3 regions of the Dehalobacter sp. DCA genome follow, and region 3 is predicted to be linked to each of the others. Evidence: riboswitches for the same ligand, from Rfam matches in the RefSeq annotation. Region 3 holds a riboswitch; each other region holds the start of a gene.

Region 1 (6,794 bases), 1.0 Mb from region 3:
TAAAGCAGAGGGCAACTTCAGGCATCAAGGAGGTGATTCAATTGGCTGTGACCACCAACCGAACAGCAAGATTAACCTTCGCAACTGCCGGAGGGAACACGTTTTCCCTAACGGTTCCCCAACCGCGAGAGGATATTCAGCTGACTGAAGCCATGGACGTTATGAACTCGCTTATAGCAGGCGGGATATTCCTTACGGCAAACGGTTCCCTTACAGGAGTAAAGGATATAAAGGTCATCGAAACAACAACCTCTTAGCTAAGTTTGAACTATAAAAAATTCAAAAAAATAGTACATGTCATTTCCTAACCCTTCTGTTTTGATTGATAGCTTATTTCAAAAGACGCGTTCTTCTCCTTGTAAACCACAAAAACAGACAGCCCTGGCACTTTATCTGCCTGATAGCTGTCTATTTCTTCTAAGGAGGTATTTAATGTGATTTGAATGATTCTCAGTTATCGAAAATATAAAATCCTATCTTTTTCCTTGCCCTTTACCGTTATGTCCGTTATTTGAAGAGGTATTTATGACCGTGTTCTGAACGGCCTGTGCATCGACTGTTGTTTCATCCGAAGTAGACTGGCCATCGGCTGTGGCATTCTGATCGTCTGCAACTGTTGCATCCTGTTCGTCCCCTGCTTCCAGGCTCTCTTCCTCGCCGCTTACGGCCTGATCTTTATTGGCTTTCTTGTAGTCCTTTATGTTCTGAGCTTGCTCTTTCAGGACTTCTTTGGTTTCTTTCATCGTCTCAACTTTGATTTTCTGAACATCTTTTCTGAGGTCCTGCATGTCATTTTTATATGCTTGAGCCTGTTCTACTTTTCCCAGAGCGGCTGCGATGGCAGCCTCATCACCTGAAGCACGGGCTTGTCCCAATTCCGCCTTGGCTGCTGCAAATTCTTGCACAGCTTCAGCATAGGCTACTTTCGCAGCTACATAGGCTTTAATGGCAATGGTATTCTGGACTTCGGCTTGGATGATATTCTGCATGATCTCAGCCTGTTCTTCCGTCAGATTGCCGCTGATTTTCAGGACAATTTTGTCGGCATCACTTTGGACAAGTTCAATGCTGGCAAGTAGATTGCTGATGACGGTATTTTCTTCTGTGTCAACTGCCACCGTTTCATCCATGGCTGTTTCATCCGTAGTTGTTTCTTCAGTGGTAGCTGCGGTGGTTTCTTCCTCGGCAGTGGTGGCATCTGTACCCGTAGTATCCGTTCCGTCAACTGCTTCGGTATCCTCAATGATCTGTTGAACCTGGAAATTGGCTTTCTTTATCGTATCTGAATAGACTTTCAAAACCTGTTCCATCAAATCCAACTGGTTTTGCTCGGACATGATTTCCGCTTCAGCCAGTCTTTCATTCGCAAACTCGACCAGCAGTTCTGCTTTTCCTTCCGCAGAGAAGGTCACGGCCACCTGAACACTTTCAATCATTTGTTCGAGTGAGTACAGCCAGCTGTCCGGCGTTACACCAGCTTCATCGGCAATTTCTTCATCGACTGTATCAGCTGTAGTATCATTTGTAGCATCATTCGTAGTTTCGTTAGCAGTATCGTCTGTTGTATTCGTAGCATCCTCGCCAGTTGTTATGGTCTCGGATTCAGTTGTTGTAGTGTCACCCGTCACTGTTTCAGCAAAAACATAAGTTGGAGCAACAGCAAAAGTAAAAAGCAAACACAGAACCGATACCAAAATCCTTTTTTTGAACATTTTTCTACTCCTTTCAAAACCTTAATTTGTTGTTCTTGCCGCCTGGGGAGAAAAAAATACCTGCTCCAAGTTCTGGAACAGGTACCCTAATTAAGTGTTAATTCAGTTACCCATTCGGCAACCCGGCTGCCATAACCTTTCGGCTTTAGACCCGTGGCTTTGCGTCTCCGCCTTTCGACGGATTTGCCCTTATCGTGTTAATATGGTTATTATAATTCACCAAAAAACTTAATACAACTGTTGACAGGCATTTTGATACCAACGGAGCACAGAGAATAGGACTTTGGTCATATCTATTCGGTCGTTGCCTCAGCCACTGAGGAATAATCACTTAGACTGCTGCCATTATAGGCCTTGATGTTGTAATAGTATGTTTTTCCTGAAGTGAGCCCAGTATTTGTATATTCAAGAGCGGTTACGGTTGCAATCTTGGTATACGTTCCGGTCTCGGAGGTTGCCCTGTAAATATAATAGGACTCGGCATCACTGACGGTCTCCCAGGTCAATTTGATCTGGCTGGAACTCAATGCTGTAGCTGTCAACGTAGCAGGTACGCTTACTGCGTCTGTCTTGTCATACTTCACAGATGAAAAGGCGCTCAACCCATCGCTTCCGTATGCCTGTATCTTGTAATAATAAGTTTCCTCCGCTGTGAGCCCTGTATCGGTATACGAATTGGTCGAAACAGTTTTGATTTTGGTGTAAGTACCTGAGGATGAGGTTGACCTGTAGATATAGTAATAACTGGCACCATCAACTTCATCCCAACTCAGGTAAATTTCTTTTGAATTCAAGGCAGTTGCCTCAAGGTTTGAAGGGGTATCCAACGCATAGTCTGCATCTGTTGTGTCATACGCCCTTGTGGAATAGTCGCTCTCTCCATAGCTGTTATAGGCTTTAACTTTATAATAGTAAGTTTTTCCAGCTGTGAGACCATCATCCGTGTAAGAGCTCGTTTGGACGGTATCAATTTTTGTATAGGTCCCGGTAGATGATGTCGCTCTATAAACATAGTAGCCTGTCGCATCGGTTACCGCATCCCAGTCCAGATCAATCTCGATCGGGCTTGAGGCAATAGCAGTCAGATCATCCGGTATGGCAGGTATCTTGCTGCTTGTTCCCGACACTGATGCGACCATACTGTTTAAGACAGATGATGACAGGACATTGGAACTTCCAAATGCGGTAAATGACGATATATTTTGATCCTTAATATAGTTTAAAAGAGAAAGGCTCACCGAACTGCTGACCAGAAAGACTGGCGCATTATTTTTAGCTGCAAGTGCCGAGCCGGTTAATGCATCCGGGTAGTTTTCACCGGTTGCAGCGTAACAGTTTTTAAAATCAAAGCTACTCGCAAAATATTTGATAATACTGAGGTTCGTTGTGTACCGGCTATCACCGTTCAGTCTCACAGGGGAAGGCAGCTTGTTATAAATGCTGTCGCTAATTGCACCGGTACCTCCGACCACAATCGTAGTCGTGACTTTACTTTTTAAGTAAGAAAGAATATCAGACTGGATCGAATACTTGTCCGTTAGCAGAATCGGATACCCTTTAATCCCGGCTATCGAAGCAATAGACAATGCATCAGGGAAATTGCTCCCGGTAGCAACCACTGCCTGGTCAAAAGTTCCTATCTTTTCCGCTACCAGCAAGGATGTATTATAGCGGTCCGTACCGGCAATTCTGGTAACGCTGATACCAAGGTTTTTAATTGCCTGTTCGACCGAGGACGATATTATTCCAGTTCCTCCGATAATAAATACTTGCTTTACCCCAAGGCTGGCCAATTCACTTTTTGCCTGCGCATTCAGTTCATACCTCGATGTCAGTAAGATCGGCGCATCGTATTTAGCCGCCAGTGGTGATCCGCATAAAGCATCCGAGAAACCTTCTCCGCTGGCAATTACTGCATAATAGGAAGAGTCCCAACCATCTTCTGCAATTTTGGCAGCAGTAGCATAACGGTCTGTACCGGCCAGTCGATAGGCATTCGAGGTGTCTCCAGTACTGCTTGCAGATTTAGTTGTCGCATAGGCATATGAAGAATAATCGCTTGTTCCATAGCTATTGTAAGATCTAATTTTATAATAATAGGTCGTATTCGCAGAAAGTCCCGTATTATTGTAACTTTCATCCGTAACTGTTGCTATTTTGGAGTACGTCCCGGAAGAACTGGTGGCTCGGTAAACATAATATGATGTTGCTGCAGACACCGAACTCCAGGTCAGATTAATCTGGCTGGAACTCACTGAAGTTGCAGCCAGATTATCCGGCATATCAGGCACTGCCGTTTCCGTCGTGGCATAGGCGTAAGATGATTTACTGCTGGTCCCAAAACCGCTGTTATACGCCTGAACCTTGAAATAATACCGTTTGCCTGCAGTCAGCCCAGTGCTGGTATACGTGGTCGTCTTCACTGTGGCGATTTTTGTAGTAAAAGAGCCTGAAGACGAAGTATCTCTAAAGAGATAATAAGATTCTGCATCTGTTGACGGATCCCAGACAAGCTCAATCTGACTCGAACTAAGCGTTGTTGCCTCCAGACCGGTTGGGGTTAACGGTTCCCCAGTGGGAGCAGAGGTCTTTGCGGATACGGCTGATGTATAAGTGCTTGTCCCGCTGCTATTATAAGCTCTTATTTTGTAATAGTATGTTGTGTTCGCGCATAAGCCTGTATTGGTATAAGATACATCCGTGACCGTTGCAATCTTCAGAAAGTTTGTTGTTGAAGACTGCGACCGATAAACCCAGTATGAGGTAGCCCCATCGACAGTATCCCAGGTCAAGTCAATTGAGCTGGAGCTTGCAGCAGCCGCAGTTAAGTTGGTCGGTACTGTAGGTGCCGTTGCTGCTTGAATACTTGCTGGCAATGCTGTTGCTACCAGTAAGAAACAAAGGATAATCGCAGCTGAAAAAAAGAATCTGTTTTTTTTCATGTTGATGGCCTCCTGAATGTGATCTTGACCTCTATTGACTGTACTATACGAGATTTATTTTTAGAACTATTGTAAAATACTCATTTTCTTACATATTATACCATAATAATATCCAATTTTTTAATATATATTGTAAGAGATTCAATTTTATACTTTTCCATTATTACTGTGTAATCGGTAAATATAGGATATTGTTAACGTTGCAAACCTGTAAAAGAGGCTTTCTTGGTTACCTCCAAATAGACGGTAAAAAGAATGATTAAATGACGCTAAACCCCGGCACGAAAGAACATCGTTCCGGGGTTCACCTTCGTCAAGGCACTTTTAATTGATCCCTACAAATTTTCCATTTTCTAGAGTGAGATCATAAATTAAGAATTCATCTATAGATCTGGAACGCAAGTTACGATGTCTGTATACCCGGAAAAGTTTCCAGCACTATCCTTGGCCTTTAGCTGAAACTGATAGGTTCTTCCATTGTACAAACTTCCGATTGTTGTACTCGTCACTGTACTCGCAAATGTTTTGATGGTCCAATAGGCCGCCCCTTCTGCTTTATACTCCAGTTGGTATCCGGCTATATCACTCTCCGCATTTGCCGTCCAGCTTATTATCGCACTTTTATCGCTCGGTGCTGCAGCTAGACCCACTGGACTAGTCGGAGCGACTTGATCCTTGGCTATCGCATATACGACAGTTGAATAGTTCGACCAGTTCCCTTTCAAATCTTTGGCTCTAACTTTAAAGTAATATCGTGTATTATGCGTCAAGTTTTCTACTGTTTTACTTAGTGTTTCTTTCCCTACGACTTCACTCTGCCAAATGGTTGTTCCATACTTCTGCCATACTATTTCATATCCGTCCAGATCCGTCTCCGTATTAGCTGTCCAGCTAATTTGTATCGTCTTATCCGTCCCCACTAATGTTGTCAGTCCCGTAGGTACTGCAGGTGGTGTTTTATCCTGGGGCATTGCTTCAATTTCCGAACTGTATGCCGACCAATTCCCTGTACTATCCCTAGATTGTATTTTTAGTTTGTAGTTTATATCGTTTTCCAGTCCCGTCATTGTATACGTTACAATTTTCGCTATTGTTCCTATTTCGGTCCATTCTGTATCTCCGGCTTTTTGATAAGCGATTCGGTATCCCGATAGATCCGTCGCTGTCGGCGCTGTCCACGCCAGCACTATCCTGCCGTCATTAACCGATGTCATCCTAAAGTTTGTTGGAACGCCCGGTGCTACATTATCCACTGGCATACAAGTTACGATATCTGTATATCCTGAGAAGTTTCCGGCACTATCCTTGGCCTTTAGTCGGAACTGATAGGTTCCTCCATTGCTCAAACTGCCTACGGTCGTACTTGTTACTGTACCTGCGAGTGTTTTGACGGTCCAGTTGGTCGCCGCTGTTGTCTTATACTCCAGTTGATATCCGGCTATATCACTCTCCGCATTTGCCGTCCAGCTTATTATCGCACTTTTATCGCTCGGCGCTGCAGCTAGATTCTCAGGTATACAGGGAGAAGCCGCTAAAATCATATTTAACATACCATATCCGTATACCGTGTCATAACCAGCAGTCCCAAGGTCTATACCGCCCTTAGTTATCATTGTTCTAATTTCACTGGCACTTTTTGAAGGATTCTGCGCCCAGAGCAAGCCTGCTATGGCAGCAACATCTGGTGCTGCAGCACTCGTACCATAAAATGGATTAGAGAAGCTACCCGCCCCCGTAACACTGACGCCGTCTATTCCGATAATGTCAGGTTTATTTCTTTTGACTGCTGATGGATAGGAAATAGTTACTGGTCCTTGTGATGAATAGTATGCAATTTTGTTAGGAGAATCTGCGTTTGCAGCACCTACGGCAATTACTTTAGGTACTGCCGCATGCCCAAATATTGAATCAGAGGATGTATAATACCCATCTGCAATATAGCCCCCGTAAACATATAGTTCAAGGGTTTTGGCTACACCTGCATATTTAGGAACTACGATCTGGTAATAACCTGAGGCATTGGTATTCGTCCAATACACAAATTCTAACGGGTAGCCATCACCATTTTGTTCCTCGATTGAAGATACAAAGGAGGTTCCATCTAGATCGGCTAAAATTAAATCGTAATCATTACTTGAAG
Region 2 (6,794 bases), 660 kb from region 3:
GAGCAGTACAACAAGCTGGCAGTTGCCATTAATATGGGTACAAATATCCCTTCAGTTGCCACACCAAACGGTCAGGCGGCGTTTCTGTTCATCCTGACTTCCGCTTTAGCTCCGCTGATTCGTCTGTCTTACCTAGAAATGGTAAAACTGGCTCTGCCTTACGCTGTCGTTATGACTCTTACGGGCCTGCTGGCAACAATGTACCTGTTGTAATACCTTCTTCAGGTTCTTCTTTAGTTGTAAGCAAGAGCAGAGCAGATAATTGTATTCTTCCAATTCCATATAGCATGTTTTCGGCGCTTGACACAAATGACAATATGCAATATTCCTTCGTTAGTCAGAGTTGTCGTAAGCTCTTGGTAAATCGCATGGAATATTAATTAAAACGTGTTGAAGCGACCATGCTGGTACGTAATCAGAAGTTGACTTTTGGGGTGGGAAGTCGTTTATTGAGACTTTTCACTTTTGTTTTTATAAAAAATACCTTGCGGGTGTACGAACAATTGGACAAAATGAAAGAAAGTAAATTAAAATATTAAATAGGTCTATCTTTAATCTAAAAGTGGAGGAACAAGATGTCACATAATACTCAAGTTATCGTTGCAGCGGTAATTTTTTTGACCACCTATGCTTTTATAATAAGCGAGAAAATACATAGAACGGTGGTCGCTTTGGTCGGGAGTGCCCTTGTCATTTTAATAGGCATTCTAAACCAAGAGGAAGCGATTGAAGCAATTGATTTTAACACCATAGGATTACTCATTGGGATGATGATCATCGTCGGCATTACCCGTCGAACAGGTGTGTTCGAATTCCTGGCCTTAAAAGCGGCGAAGCTAGCAAAGGGAGACCCGTGGCTAATTATGCTGTTCCTGGCAATTCTGACAGCAATCGCATCTGCGTTTCTGGATAATGTGACGACGGTAATGCTTATGGTCCCTGTTACATTTTCGATAACTGAAAAACTGGATATAAATCCTATTCCATTTTTGCTTACGCAAGTTATTGCCTCAAATATTGGAGGAACAGCTACGCTAATTGGTGATCCGCCGAACATCATGATCGGCAGTGCCACAGGCCTTACCTTTGTCGATTTTATCCTTAACCTGGGTGGGGTTATTGTTATAATTTTCGTTGCGACGATGGTTGCTCTGAAATATATTTATCGGAAATCATTACGTGTGGATGATGATAAAAAAGTAATAATTATGTCCTTGGATGAAAGTCAAGCGATCAAGGATCACTTTCTTTTGCGCAAATGCTTAATTGTGCTTGCTGTTACAATAATAGGTTTTATGCTGCATGGTATGTTACATCTGGAATCCGCGACGATCGCGTTGGCTGGCGCCAGTCTTTTGTTATTAATCACCCGTGAGGAGCCGGAAGATATCCTTTTGTCAGTCGAATGGCCAACTATCTTTTTCTTTGCCGGACTGTTTGTACTGGTCGGGGCTTTAGGGCATGTAGGGATTATTGAATGGATTGCGAAAAAGGCACTGGATGCTACCGGTGGTTCGTTGCCATTAACAACGATGTCCGTTCTGTGGTTGTCTGCGATTGCTTCAGCGTTTGTAGATAACATCCCCTTTGTTGCCACTATGATTCCTTTGATTCAAAAGATAGGGGAAATGGGCGGGATAGAAAACCTAAGACCGCTATGGTGGGCTCTTTCATTAGGGGCTTGTTTGGGAGGAAATGGGACTTTAATCGGGGCATCCGCTAATGTGATCGTTGCTGGGCTGGCGGAAAAGCAAGGTTTTTCAATTACGTTCAAAATGTTCTTTAAACTGGGTTTTCCTTTAATGTTACTCTCGGTGGTAATAGCCTCAGTGTATGTCTACTTAGTTTACTTGTTTTAAACACAAAATTATCCAGCTATTTTTTCTATCGATGTCATCACCTGGAGATAATGGTTACTTCAGGTTAGGAAGTATGTTTAGGACAATGGGTTCCTTTTTAGCTCAGTTACTATAGGATTTTACCAAAAATATTTATGTCGTCGAAAAAGAGCCTTCCTCATTATGCAGGTCGCCTATAGCTAAGTCATAAATTTAACTTATAATAGTGCTGATGGCAATCAGTTATATTTTTACGACAACAAGGTAGGGTTGGTTAGCGGTTAGTGGATGAATATTATAACTTTATGATAATTACATGGAGACAAGTATGAACGACATATTTAAAATTGATATTAACACGCCAACTACGCAAGGAAAGAAAAAACTCTCGCCCCCACAGATACTGGCTATCGGATTTATTTCTGTCATCCTCGTCGGAACTTTGTTGTTGAGCTTATCTATAGCCACTGTTAACGGAAAAGGATTACCTTTTATTGATGCTTTGTTTACAGCAACCTCAGCTGTCTGTGTTACAGGCCTGGTTGTTGTAGACACCGGATCTGTGTTTTCTGTTTTCGGGCAAATCGTCATCCTTTTATTAATTCAGATCGGTGGTCTTGGTTTTATGACCTTCGCCACCTTCTTTGCCATCCTTCTGGGGAAAAAAATAAATCTTCAAGAAAGAATGATTCTGCAGGAAGCTTATAATCAGTCATCTTTGGAAGGGATTGTAAGGCTGGCAAAATATATTTTCCTGGCGGCGTTTCTTATCGAAGCTATAGGTATCATTATCCTTACGATAAGGTGGTCGTTCGATTTTAACGTTGGCAAAGCTTTTTATTACGCTTTATTTCATACTGTGTCAGCTTTTAACAACGCAGGGTTTGACCTGTTTGGAAATAGTTTGATGAGGTTTCAACGTGATATTGTTATAAATCTTACCGTAATGGTCTTGATTGTCTTAGGTGGTATTGGGTTTTCGGTAATTTCAGATGTCTATTTCCAACGTGGAAGGAAGATGAGCCTGCATTCCTGGATTGTAATCCGGACGACGGGGTTATTGATTGCAATCGGGGCTATACTCTTTTTCCTCCTGGAGTTTAATAATCCTGACACGCTTGGCAATCTTGGGTACCAAGGAAAAATTCTTTCTTCTTTGTTTCAATCGGTTACTCCCCGTACTGCCGGATTCAATACTATAGATATTTCCGCGCTTCAAGATACAACGATACTACTTATGATAGTATTTATGTTTATAGGAGCTTCGCCTGGGTCGACCGGGGGAGGGATAAAAACAACAACTTTTGTAGCGATCATGTTATCGATTTTCAGCATATTCAGAAATAAAAGTCAAGTAACCATTCATGGAAGATCTATTCCCAAAGAAGTTATCCAGAAGGCAGTGGCGATTATGACCTTGGCTATTATATGGATTATTTTAGTTACTGGGTTGTTGTCGATTACGGAAGAGGCGGACTTGATAACTTTATTGTTTGAAACTGTATCTGCTTTCGGGACGGTCGGTCTATCCTTGGGAATAACTTCCGATCTTACCCTTTTTGGGAAAATCTTAATTATTCTTACAATGTTTGTTGGAAGAGTTGGTTTATTGACAATCGCTTTTTCCATCGGTAAAGGTAACAATCCAGGTAATCAAGCAAAATATCCCGAATCAAAAATAATGATTGGATAGGAGCAAGAGAAATGAAAAAGGATAAACAGTTTGTGGTGATTGGGATCGGACGTTTTGGGAAAAGTGTGGCTACTTCCTTGTATAAGCTTGGTTATGAAGTATTAGTCATCGATAATTCGGAAAAAGAAATACAGGATATCGCTAATCAAGTAACCCAGGCGGTTCAATTGGATGCCAGAGACGAAGAGGCTTTAAAAAGGTTAGGTATTCGCAATTTTGATGTCGCCATTGTCGGGATTGGTGATGATATTCAATCAAATATTTTAGTATCTGTATTGCTCAAAGAACTTGGGGTACAGAGAGTTGTCGCCAAAGCGAAAGACGCTCTTCATGGCAGGGTTTTAGAAAAAATAGGAGTGGACAGGGTTATCTATCCGGAACGCGATATGGGGATACGGGTGGCACATAATCTCACTTCCACCAATGATTTATTAGAATATATTGAGTTATCTCCCGATTATAGCATCATAGAAGTATATGCTCCCCGGGAATTTGTAGATAAGACCATAGGAAAATTGAATTTGCGGGCAACATATCAGGTAAGTGTGATAGCCATTAAAAGTGTAGAAGAAATAATCGCGGCACCTGGCGCGGAGGCGCTTATTAAACAAGGCGATATTTTAGTCGTTATCGGCTCAAACCAAGCAATTAGTAATTTGCCAAAATGATGAGTTAAATAAAGTTATGACAGCTGGATGCAAAATAACCTACCTAATCTAAGATAGTATTTTATAATTGTTTTGAGAAAAGATTTACGAGTTTCGCACTCCCCCCCTAAAGCGGCCCCCTTTTCAAAAGCAGTAATTCCGCGTATTAGTATCTCTTTAATGCCAAAACACACGTGGAGAGTATAATTCTGATGACGTATTGTGGTCCTAAGGACAAATAAGGCACTTAGACCACGAGATGCAGTGATTCTGGAGCGAAACACTAAACTACCACTAAACCACCCGTCAAATCAAATAGCGGGTGGTTTAGTGTTTCGCACACTTTATATGCTCATTTAGTTGAGTGTATTTATCTTAACGATAAAACCCTCCTTGTTTGAACCAAATCATACCTTTCTTCAGATGAATCAATTCTAAAGCTTCTAAGTGTACTTGATCGACGAAGCTTCATTTAAACGAAAAAGGAAGTTATAAAAAATGCATTTCACGGTTATAGGTTCACCCTTATTTTTCAAAGACACTGAACCAGTAAATAATGTTTCGAATTATGAAATATATGGGTATTTTCATCAATAAGCATTACTTTTGTTTTAAGAGAGTAAAAGGGAACTTCAATAGAACTGGAATACTGACCATCCAGGGAGTATCTGCCCTTTACCATGATCAACTCAAAATACAACTCAATTATACAATATCCGCTTATTTCGACAACACAATTTGACATAGATTTATGCAAAAAGAGTTTATCATATAATTTAACATAACATGACAAATACGAACTCAATATGCGTATTTATTATTCTATGTCAATTAAGACAGTATTTTATTCCTTTAACTTAACGCATCAACTAAATAAAAAAGATAAGGGCAAAGTTGTCTAAAGACAGCGACGCAAAGCCATAGGGTCTAACGTGCCAATGCACTATGACAGCCTGGTTGCCGAACAGTTTTACGGTATATCCTGCCCTTTCGAGGCAGTTTTTTTATTTGCGTATAGTCGCATTACCCCCTGAGATTAGGGTTGTTTTTTCATGGCTTTGCTCTTTGCCCCAAGCAAAGGGAGTGCTGCTAATTGCGAAGCATGTTAAAAATTACCCTCCTGAGGTGTAAATAAAGAAGAATTTCATAATGTTCTTTATAAATCTTACTTGACAAACGTCACGGTGGATAAGCCCGCGATTTGCCTTAAGCAAACTGCGTGCTTTTTTATTTGGCAAAAACATGTTGCTTATCAGCTTAAGGCTTACAATCGCCATTATTATATATTTTCTTTTTTCTCAAGAAAATTATTTAAATCCGTTAGGTGCCGTTCCCCGCCTTCTGTTTTGGTTTTTACGAAAAAATCAAAACGGAGGTCTGAAAATGAAAAGGATTAATTTGCGAGATTATTACCCATTTTATCAATTTGACTTTTTTGTTGAAGTTGCGGATGAAATCGCTTCTTCTCTGAAGTGCTTCAAGCTGAGCGAGAATGCTTACAAATTACGCACATACAGACACAAAGCCTATTACTCTCTCGACCGTGGTGACGGTATTGAGCAGGAAATTGTTTTCATTTCCTTGTCTCCTCAAGAGATTTATGAGAGGAAAGTCACCAATCATGAGTTATATACTGCCATCAACAGTTTGCCGGAAAAGCAAGCAAAACGTGTTTATGCTCATTTCTTTTTGGGTATAAGCAAAACCGCCATTGCTAAAGCAGATGGCATTAGTGAAAGCGCAGTTAGGGAATCCATCGAACGCGGACTAAAAAATATCGAAAAGTTTTTAAAAAACTTTCTGTAACGCCCTGCGATTTTGCCTAAAAAATGAAGTGGTTATTAGAGGGACAAATTCTTCCCCCCTTACTGATCTTTGACAAGTAAATAATTGTTTTTATTCGGTACTTTCCCTGTATGCCCTGAAAAGGAAAGCCAAATAGCAGATACGCCATAACCACCAATCCTTCAACAATCAGATTTAGTGAAGCATAAATGATGTTGCGATTGAATTAGGTCAGGTACGAGCGATTAATATCCATGCTATAAATAAATGCTGGCAGCATTTAAGGCGATGACACATACAGAGGGATAATGATACTTCCGTCCAGCTACAGCCCTGCTATAGCAGGATCACGCAATGGGGGCGGCTTGCAGAGAACCTGGGAGAGGTGAAATTCCTATGAGGACGGTCAACCGCTGTCCGCCGAATAAAACCATAGTCTTATAAACCAAAACAGAAGTGCAGTATAGGGGTGCGCCTGTTTATGATATGCGCTACGTGTCTGAACGAAGGCGCATTCTCCCGCTGCGCTAATCAAAATAATGACGATTGTTTCATATAAAAATTTTTTTATGAAGTTTAGACCTGATAAAAGCAAGAGGAGGCTTAATTATGGCTAATGAAAAATTAACGCAAGAAAAAGCCTACCGAATCATGCTAAAAGGATACCCCGATGTGCTTGATATAAAGCAAATGTGTAAAATTCTTGGCATCAGCCTTAAAACGGGTTACGGTTTGATACAGGAAAATAGAATTGAATGCCTAAAGGTTGGGCGGGCCTATAAAATCCCCAAGCCTTTTTTGTTGAGTTATTTGAGAATAGGTCCAAGCAGA
Region 3 (6,794 bases):
CTGAGCGGGATCTTTCCGGAAAGACGGATCCGCACCATTAATGGAATGGCAATTATTGGGGAAGGCGGCAATGTTCACTGTACAACCCAGCAGATGCCTGCGGTAAAACGTTTAAGGTGAATGTATGAATTACCCAACAATATATACCAAAAGTTGAAATAAAAATATAAATGAAGAGGAGAGCGTAACAGATACATCTTTTATATGTTGCGCTCTTCTGCGTTGTGGTTTTTTTCTGCATCATGTAAAATAGAAAATGCATACAAATTAACAAAATAGTAGAAACACCTGTAAGATCAGGTTCAGAACACACCGAAATCAGGCAGTTGGGAAGGAATATTAACGATGAGAAACGTCAAAGTGGCAGCAACCCAGATGCGCTGCACCAGTAACGTTGAAGAAAATATTGCCGGAGCGGAGACACTGGTCAGGGAGGCGGCAGCCCGGGGAGCGCAAATTATCCTGCTGCAGGAACTCTTTGAGACCCCGTATTTCTGCCAGAAAGAAAAATCTGATTTTTACGTTTATGCTGCTGAGCTAGAAAACAATCAAGCAGTCAAACATTTCCGGAAAATTGCCAGAGAGCTGGAGATCGTCCTGCCGATCAGCTTTTATGAGAAGAAAAACTATGCACGCTATAATACGATTGCCATGATCGATGCCGACGGTGAGATCCTCGGCAAATACAGAAAGAGTCATATCCCCGACGGACCAGGCTATGAGGAGAAATTCTATTTTAACCCCGGTGACACAGGCTTTAAAGTCTGGCAGACGCGCTACGCCACGATTGGGGTCGGCATCTGCTGGGATCAATGGTACCCGGAAGCTGCCCGCTGCATGACCTTGATGGGGGCTGAGATCCTGTTATATCCGACAGCCATCGGTTCAGAACCGCTAGATCAGACGGTTGATTCCAAAGACCATTGGCAGGCCTGCATGCTCGGCCATGCTGCCGCGAACCTGATCCCGGTGGTCGCATCCAACCGGATTGGTGTCGAGGAACAGGATGATTCCAAAATCACCTTCTATGGTTCTTCTTTCATTGCCGGGCCGCAGGGCAATAAGATAGCGGAGGCCGGACGAAACGAAGAAACTGTTCTAGTCGCGGAATTTGATCTGGACCAACTCGAGGTTCAGCGGCTGGAGTGGGGGATATTTAGAGACCGCCGGCCTGATTTATATGGAAGGATTTCTTCCTACGACGGGGAACTTTATTTATCAAAATAATCCATTATCTAACATGAATTTGTAGTTCTTAAATCTCGAGTACTTTATTAACCTTTATAAGGTGAGAGGAGGCTCTATATGAACAAAAGCGGCTTATTTTGGGGAATCATTCTAATCCTTACAGGAGGCTTGCTGCTTATAGATAATCTTGGCAACTGGCAAATCTTCAGTATGGAATTTCTTTGGCCGGTATTGATCCTTATTCTCGGTCTTGCTTTTGAATTCAACTATTTCAGTAAGAAAGAAAGCCCCGGATTGCTAGTTCCCGGTGGTATCCTTACCGTTATTGGTCTGTTGTTCATCTTTGAGACTTTTACGCACTGGCAGTTTTCCGGATATACCTGGCCGGTCTATCCGCTGGCTGTTGCAGTCGGTCTGTTTCAACTCTATTTATTTTCCGGACGCCCGCGCGGTCTGCTGGTGCCTGTTTTTATTCTAACCGCTGTAGCGTGCATATCCTTTACTGGGATGTTTGTAACGTCAATTCAGCGCTATATAGATCTAGGCCTGGTGGTCCCGATCCTGCTGATTCTGGCAGGTCTTATCCTGATCATCCAAAGGAAAAAAACATGAACTAAATTTGAAAACCATGTAAAAAGAATCTGATCTGGATGATAATATCTATTGCATAATATTAATCAAATAAATGTATGAATATTCAGAGTCTGACTATTCATACATTTATTGATTATTCATACATTTATTGATTATTCATACATTTATTGATTATTCATACATTTATTGACAGATTTCGTGTATTTTACTATAATTAAGTTAAAATCATATGATCCATTGGCAAACCTGTTGAAAAGCAGGGACGCAAAGCTACGAGTCTAAGTGCTGAAGCATATTGACAGTCGGGTTGCACACAGAAGATGAAAACCGCGGCTGCTTTGGCCGCGATTTTTTTTTCTGAGGAGGGGATTTAATGTGACAGCGGATTCGATCGTCGCAGGCAGTATTTCGATTACCCTGGTCTTGTTGATATCTTACGGCTTTTTATATTTTTCCGAGAAAAAACACTATTTCTTGGCATGGAGCCTTTCTATTGTAATGATGATGATTACCTATCTTTCCAGAATTGCATTGCTGGAAACCGGCAGCCAGTCGCTGGTGCTTCCAATTATCAACTATGCCTCTTCGATTGCAGGCTACTGGCTGGTATTCAAGGGTACGCAGCTATTTTTTAAGAAAAGCTATCCAGTGTTCTGGGATATCAGCGCAGGTTTTTTGATCCTTACTTTTATATGTATTACTGTCCAAGGACTCCCGACAACCGCTCTTTTACTTCTGTCTGTTGTCTGCATCATCGCATTGTTGTCCAAAGCAGCTATTACATGTTTTAAAGCAAAAACACCCCAAAGCTCGATCAGAATAATGCTTGGCTATACCTATATTTTTTGGGCCTTGTCGATTTTACTTTACCCGTTGTGCAAATTTATGAAGGTCATTCCATCATCTGTCGGTTATTTAGTTGCCGGCGTTGTTGGTCTGCTTGCTTATCTCAATATGCAGGCCCTGTACTTCCAAAGCATCCGGGAGGAGCTCGAAAGCAAAGAAGCTAATATCAGGCACCTTATTGTTTATGACAAATTAACCGGCGCCTACAGCCGTACTTATTTTGAAAACACGCTGGAAAATTTCCTGAAGAAAACCCTCATGCCTGCAACATTGGTCATGGGGGATTTTAATGGTCTGAAACTGATCAACGACACCTTTGGTCATGAAAAAGGGGATGAATTGCTTGCTGACGGGATCAGAATCATGCAAGAGACGATTGGCACTGAGAATGTGATTATCCGATGGGGCGGGGACGAATTTATCATTATCATGCCTGGTGTGCCGCTTGATCAGGCCGGCGTGCTTTTAAACAATATCAAAAACAATTTAAAAATCTCCCGCCCGCAAACGGTACCAATAGATATCTCGTTTGGCCTGACGGTTTATGAGAACAGGGAACAACCCCTGGCAAAAATGATCAGCCAGGCTGAGGAAAAAATGTATAGCAACAAACTAAATGAAAGCAAGAAATCTCGCCTTGCCATCATCGAGTTCCTGGAAAAACTGCTCTGGGAAAAAGATTATCAGACGGAAGCCCATGTCATGAGGCTGAAAAGTCTGGTCAGTAAATTCGGCAATCAGATCGGCTTGTCCTCAAGAGAGATCGTCGAACTGGTCCAGGTTGCGATGCTGCATGATATCGGCAAGATCGGTGTTCCGGGGGAAATCTTAAAAAAACAAGGCGAATTGACCCCGGAAGAATGGAGCATTATGAAAAAACATTCCGAAATCGGCTATCGGATCACGCAGTCGTCCAGGGAATTAGCGCATGTCTCAGAAGCCGTTCTCGGTCATCATGAATGGTGGAATGGAAAAGGTTACCCGCAGGGGCTGAAAGAAGATGAAATCCCGCTGTTCTCGAGGATTGTATCCATTGTTGATTCCTACGATGTGATCACGCATGAAAGGCCTTATAAACGGGCCATGGACCCGTATAGTGCACTTGTAGAAATCAATAAATGCGCCGGCAAACAATTTGATCCATATCTGGTTACTGTTTTTAACAAGATTATGCAGGAATCCCTTGTTGTGAATGATAGGTAACTTAATAAACTTAATGGAGGAAATCAACATGATTTTAACAACGACACCGTCCGTAGAAGGACGCAGGATCACCGAATATTACGGGGTGATTACCGGAGAAGCCATTATGGGAGCTAATATTGTCCGCGATATTTTTGCGAGTATCACCGATGTGATCGGCGGTCGTTCCGGCACCTATGAAGAGAAACTGCAGGAAGCCCGCAATATCGCCTTGCGAGAAATGGAAGACCGGGCGTTCCAGATGGGTGCTAATGCCGTAGTCGGCATCGACCTGGATTATGAAGTCATCGGAGCCAACGGCAGCATGCTGATGGTCAGCGCTTCCGGAACCGCCGTAAGAGTAGAGTAGTTCCAATGGAGGTTAATATGATAAGGATAACTCAAAATCAAATTGAACCAGCTGCTAAGCTTCTGACAGAGTGTTTTATTGATGATCCCTTAACTATTTTGCAAACAAAAGGGATAACAAATGAGAAAGAATTTCTAAAAAAGCTATTCCAGGTGCAATTAGATATATTTGAAAAAACAAGAGATGTTTATTCGCTAGACAATAAGTTAAATTCTATCATTATAGGCTACGAAAAAAAGAAATCTAAATTGTTAAAGCAACTTATACTAAGTATACAGGCGTCATCAAAATTACGACACCAAATTAGTAAAGCGGATTTTAAATTATATACAGATAACGTTAAAACTGTATCTAAAGCTATTGATCTAAACTGGCAAAAACAATTTATCACAAAGAACTATTATCATATAAATGTAATTGTTGTTGCCCAAGAAGAACGGGGCAAAGGTAACTTAAGGGCATTGATTACCCCCATTGTTAAGCATTGTAATGAAAATAATATTCCAATAATCTTAGAAACTGTTAATTCTAAACAAATTGCAATATATGAGCATTTTGGATTTAACTTAATTAAAACTATGTCAGATAGCCATACCGGACTAAATCAATATTGTTTTATCAAATATCCTAATTCTTAAACATCTGGGGAGCCGCCATCCATGGCGGCAATTATTTATTGCATAAGATGATCCTTTTGAAGGAGAAACGCTTAAGTACCAGCATCAAATGATAGAGGCCTATGCCCGCAGCAAACGGGGCAAGGCTTTTATTTTTGTACTGTCATGGATCAAATTGTAAACTTCGACAAAACATCCCATTATTCGCTAAAGGAATATGGTGCTTTTTGAAGAATTTCCCTTATAATTGATCAAGCTGAAGGAAATGTACCAGAATGAATGAAAACTTTGACTAAAGACTACTTTCAGTAAGACAAACGGTAAATTTTTTTATTATGAAAGGGGTTTTCAGGATGAACTATGAAGGTATTGCCAATTTGGTTCATGAATGTGTCAAAGATCCCAAGAACGTGTTAACCCAGGAAAAACACCGTAAAGTTAAACCTACTGAGTTCTCTGTAATTCAGAGAGTTGTTTTCAGGGATGAAGTTTCCGGGGGTACTATTGCATTAGAAGTAGGTCCTCTAGCTACGTGGCAATAATACAATGAATCTTCAGTTTGATCAGATTATTTATACGGAAATTGATAGAATTTTAAAAATGTACGGACTCAGTGCAGAAATGGTCCGGATGATCCAAACTTCGCTTAATGCCGACAGCCCAACGGGTGAGCTATTTAAATGGGCTCATCTGACCAGTATGAGCTGTGAGTGTACAGGCGGGGATGCGGAAGCTACGCTGCCAGGGGGGATCGGTATGGAGTTCTTTGCCCTGGCAGCGGATATTTTTGACGATATTCAGGACAAGGATCATGAGGATTTGCCCTGGCGCCGGATCCCCGAGGCCAATGCCATTAATCTGGCGAATTGTCTTTTAATGCTTAGTTTTGAAGCTATAGCTGCAATACCGGATGACAGGATTTACAGGGAAGTCTGTACAGCGCTGCAGCGTATGGGAATCACGGCCAGTAACGGACAGTTCCAGGAGTTTCTCTATGCGGACAGCCCCCAGGTATCGCTGGAACAATACTTTGATATGGTAAGGCAAAAGTCAGGTAGTATTACGGCCTGTGCTTGTAAGGTAGGGGCCATTCTGGGAAACGCTACGGAACCGCTTGCAGAAACAATGGCCGAGTTTGGTCTCAATTTCGGGATTATGAATCAAATCCGTAACGATCTCAACGATTTTCTAGATTTTGAAAATAAGAAAGATTTTGTGAGCAATAAGAAAACCCTGCCGTACGTATATTTATGTCATACGCTCAAAGGCGAAACAGCCGGACAGTTTATAAGATTAACGCAAACTAACGGCGAAGGACCACAAGCATTTGGAGATAAAGAAAAACAACAGTTGAAACAAATTGCTGCCGAAGAAGGGGTTGCGCAGTACTGCACCGTGATGTTTGAGATTTACCGTCAAAAAGCCCTGGAAAATCTGGAGGAAATTCCTGTTCCGGAAAAACAAAAGGAGAAGATGATAAAACTTGTGGGATAGATTTATTAATCGGAAAATATATTATATTGCGAGTATCTTCTTTATTGTGCTGGGGCTTGTTTATTTTGTTACTTGTCTGAATCAACCCTATATCGGTATTAACCTTAAAAACATTGATGGTAACTGGCTGGTTACTATCTGTGATCCTCATGGTGAAGGATATCAATCCGGTATCCGGCTTGGGGATCAGATCCTGAAAGTTGATGGGATGGACCCGGAAAAATTTGGTTCGACACATAAATGGGGATTACTGGAACGCGCTCACACAATTAAATTTTGTACAGCAGATAGTTCGACAGTACAGCAAATTACAATAGAAAATCTGCCCGATTGGATCATGGTTTTAAGCCAAACTCCATTGTATATTATAGGTCTTGTTTTTTGGTTAGTGGGCTTTATAGCCTGGTATAAGAGGCCTTTTTTGAAAGAAGTGCGTCTTTTATTTTGGCTGCTTTGGCTATTTGCGGTGGCAATTGTTCTCACACATGCTTCCGGGTGTGCTT

Evidence for each region. Region 3 has a riboswitch for cyclic di-GMP ahead of DHBDCA_RS03285 (diguanylate cyclase). Riboswitches for the same ligand answer to the same signal wherever they lie in the genome.
Region 1: another riboswitch for cyclic di-GMP. It lies ahead of DHBDCA_RS13100 (DUF5667 domain-containing protein); the one in region 3 lies ahead of DHBDCA_RS03285 (diguanylate cyclase).
Region 2: another riboswitch for cyclic di-GMP. It lies ahead of DHBDCA_RS00080 (RNA polymerase sigma factor); the one in region 3 lies ahead of DHBDCA_RS03285 (diguanylate cyclase).

The regions. Positions count from the first base shown of each region.
Region 1 is NC_018866.1:2,712,578-2,719,371, forward strand. Features, by position in the region: gene DHBDCA_RS13090 (DUF1659 domain-containing protein) at 1-3, shown strand, start outside; gene DHBDCA_RS13095 (DUF2922 domain-containing protein) at 42-257, shown strand; gene DHBDCA_RS13100 (DUF5667 domain-containing protein) at 474-1,712, opposite strand; cyclic di-GMP riboswitch class I at 1,826-1,910, opposite strand; gene DHBDCA_RS13105 (cell wall-binding repeat-containing protein) at 2,006-4,654, opposite strand; gene DHBDCA_RS13110 (fibronectin type III domain-containing protein) at 5,038-6,794, opposite strand, start outside.
Region 2 is NC_018866.1:14,440-21,233, reverse strand. Features, by position in the region: gene nhaB (sodium/proton antiporter NhaB) at 1-213, shown strand, start outside; gene DHBDCA_RS00095 (ArsB/NhaD family transporter) at 576-1,859, shown strand; gene DHBDCA_RS00090 (TrkH family potassium uptake protein) at 2,167-3,531, shown strand; gene DHBDCA_RS00085 (potassium channel family protein) at 3,543-4,199, shown strand; cyclic di-GMP riboswitch class I at 5,056-5,143, shown strand; gene DHBDCA_RS00080 (RNA polymerase sigma factor) at 5,562-5,984, shown strand; gene DHBDCA_RS00075 (helix-turn-helix domain-containing protein) at 6,573-6,794, shown strand, end outside.
Region 3 is NC_018866.1:678,253-685,046, reverse strand. Features, by position in the region: gene DHBDCA_RS03300 (agmatine deiminase family protein) at 1-120, shown strand, start outside; gene aguB (N-carbamoylputrescine amidase) at 346-1,227, shown strand; gene DHBDCA_RS03290 (LiaI-LiaF-like domain-containing protein) at 1,306-1,800, shown strand; cyclic di-GMP riboswitch class I at 2,012-2,097, shown strand; gene DHBDCA_RS03285 (diguanylate cyclase) at 2,158-3,831, shown strand; gene DHBDCA_RS03280 (heavy metal-binding domain-containing protein) at 3,860-4,180, shown strand; gene DHBDCA_RS03275 (GNAT family N-acetyltransferase) at 4,198-4,818, shown strand; gene DHBDCA_RS03265 (polyprenyl synthetase family protein) at 5,344-6,291, shown strand; gene DHBDCA_RS03260 (ATP-binding protein) at 6,281-6,794, shown strand, end outside.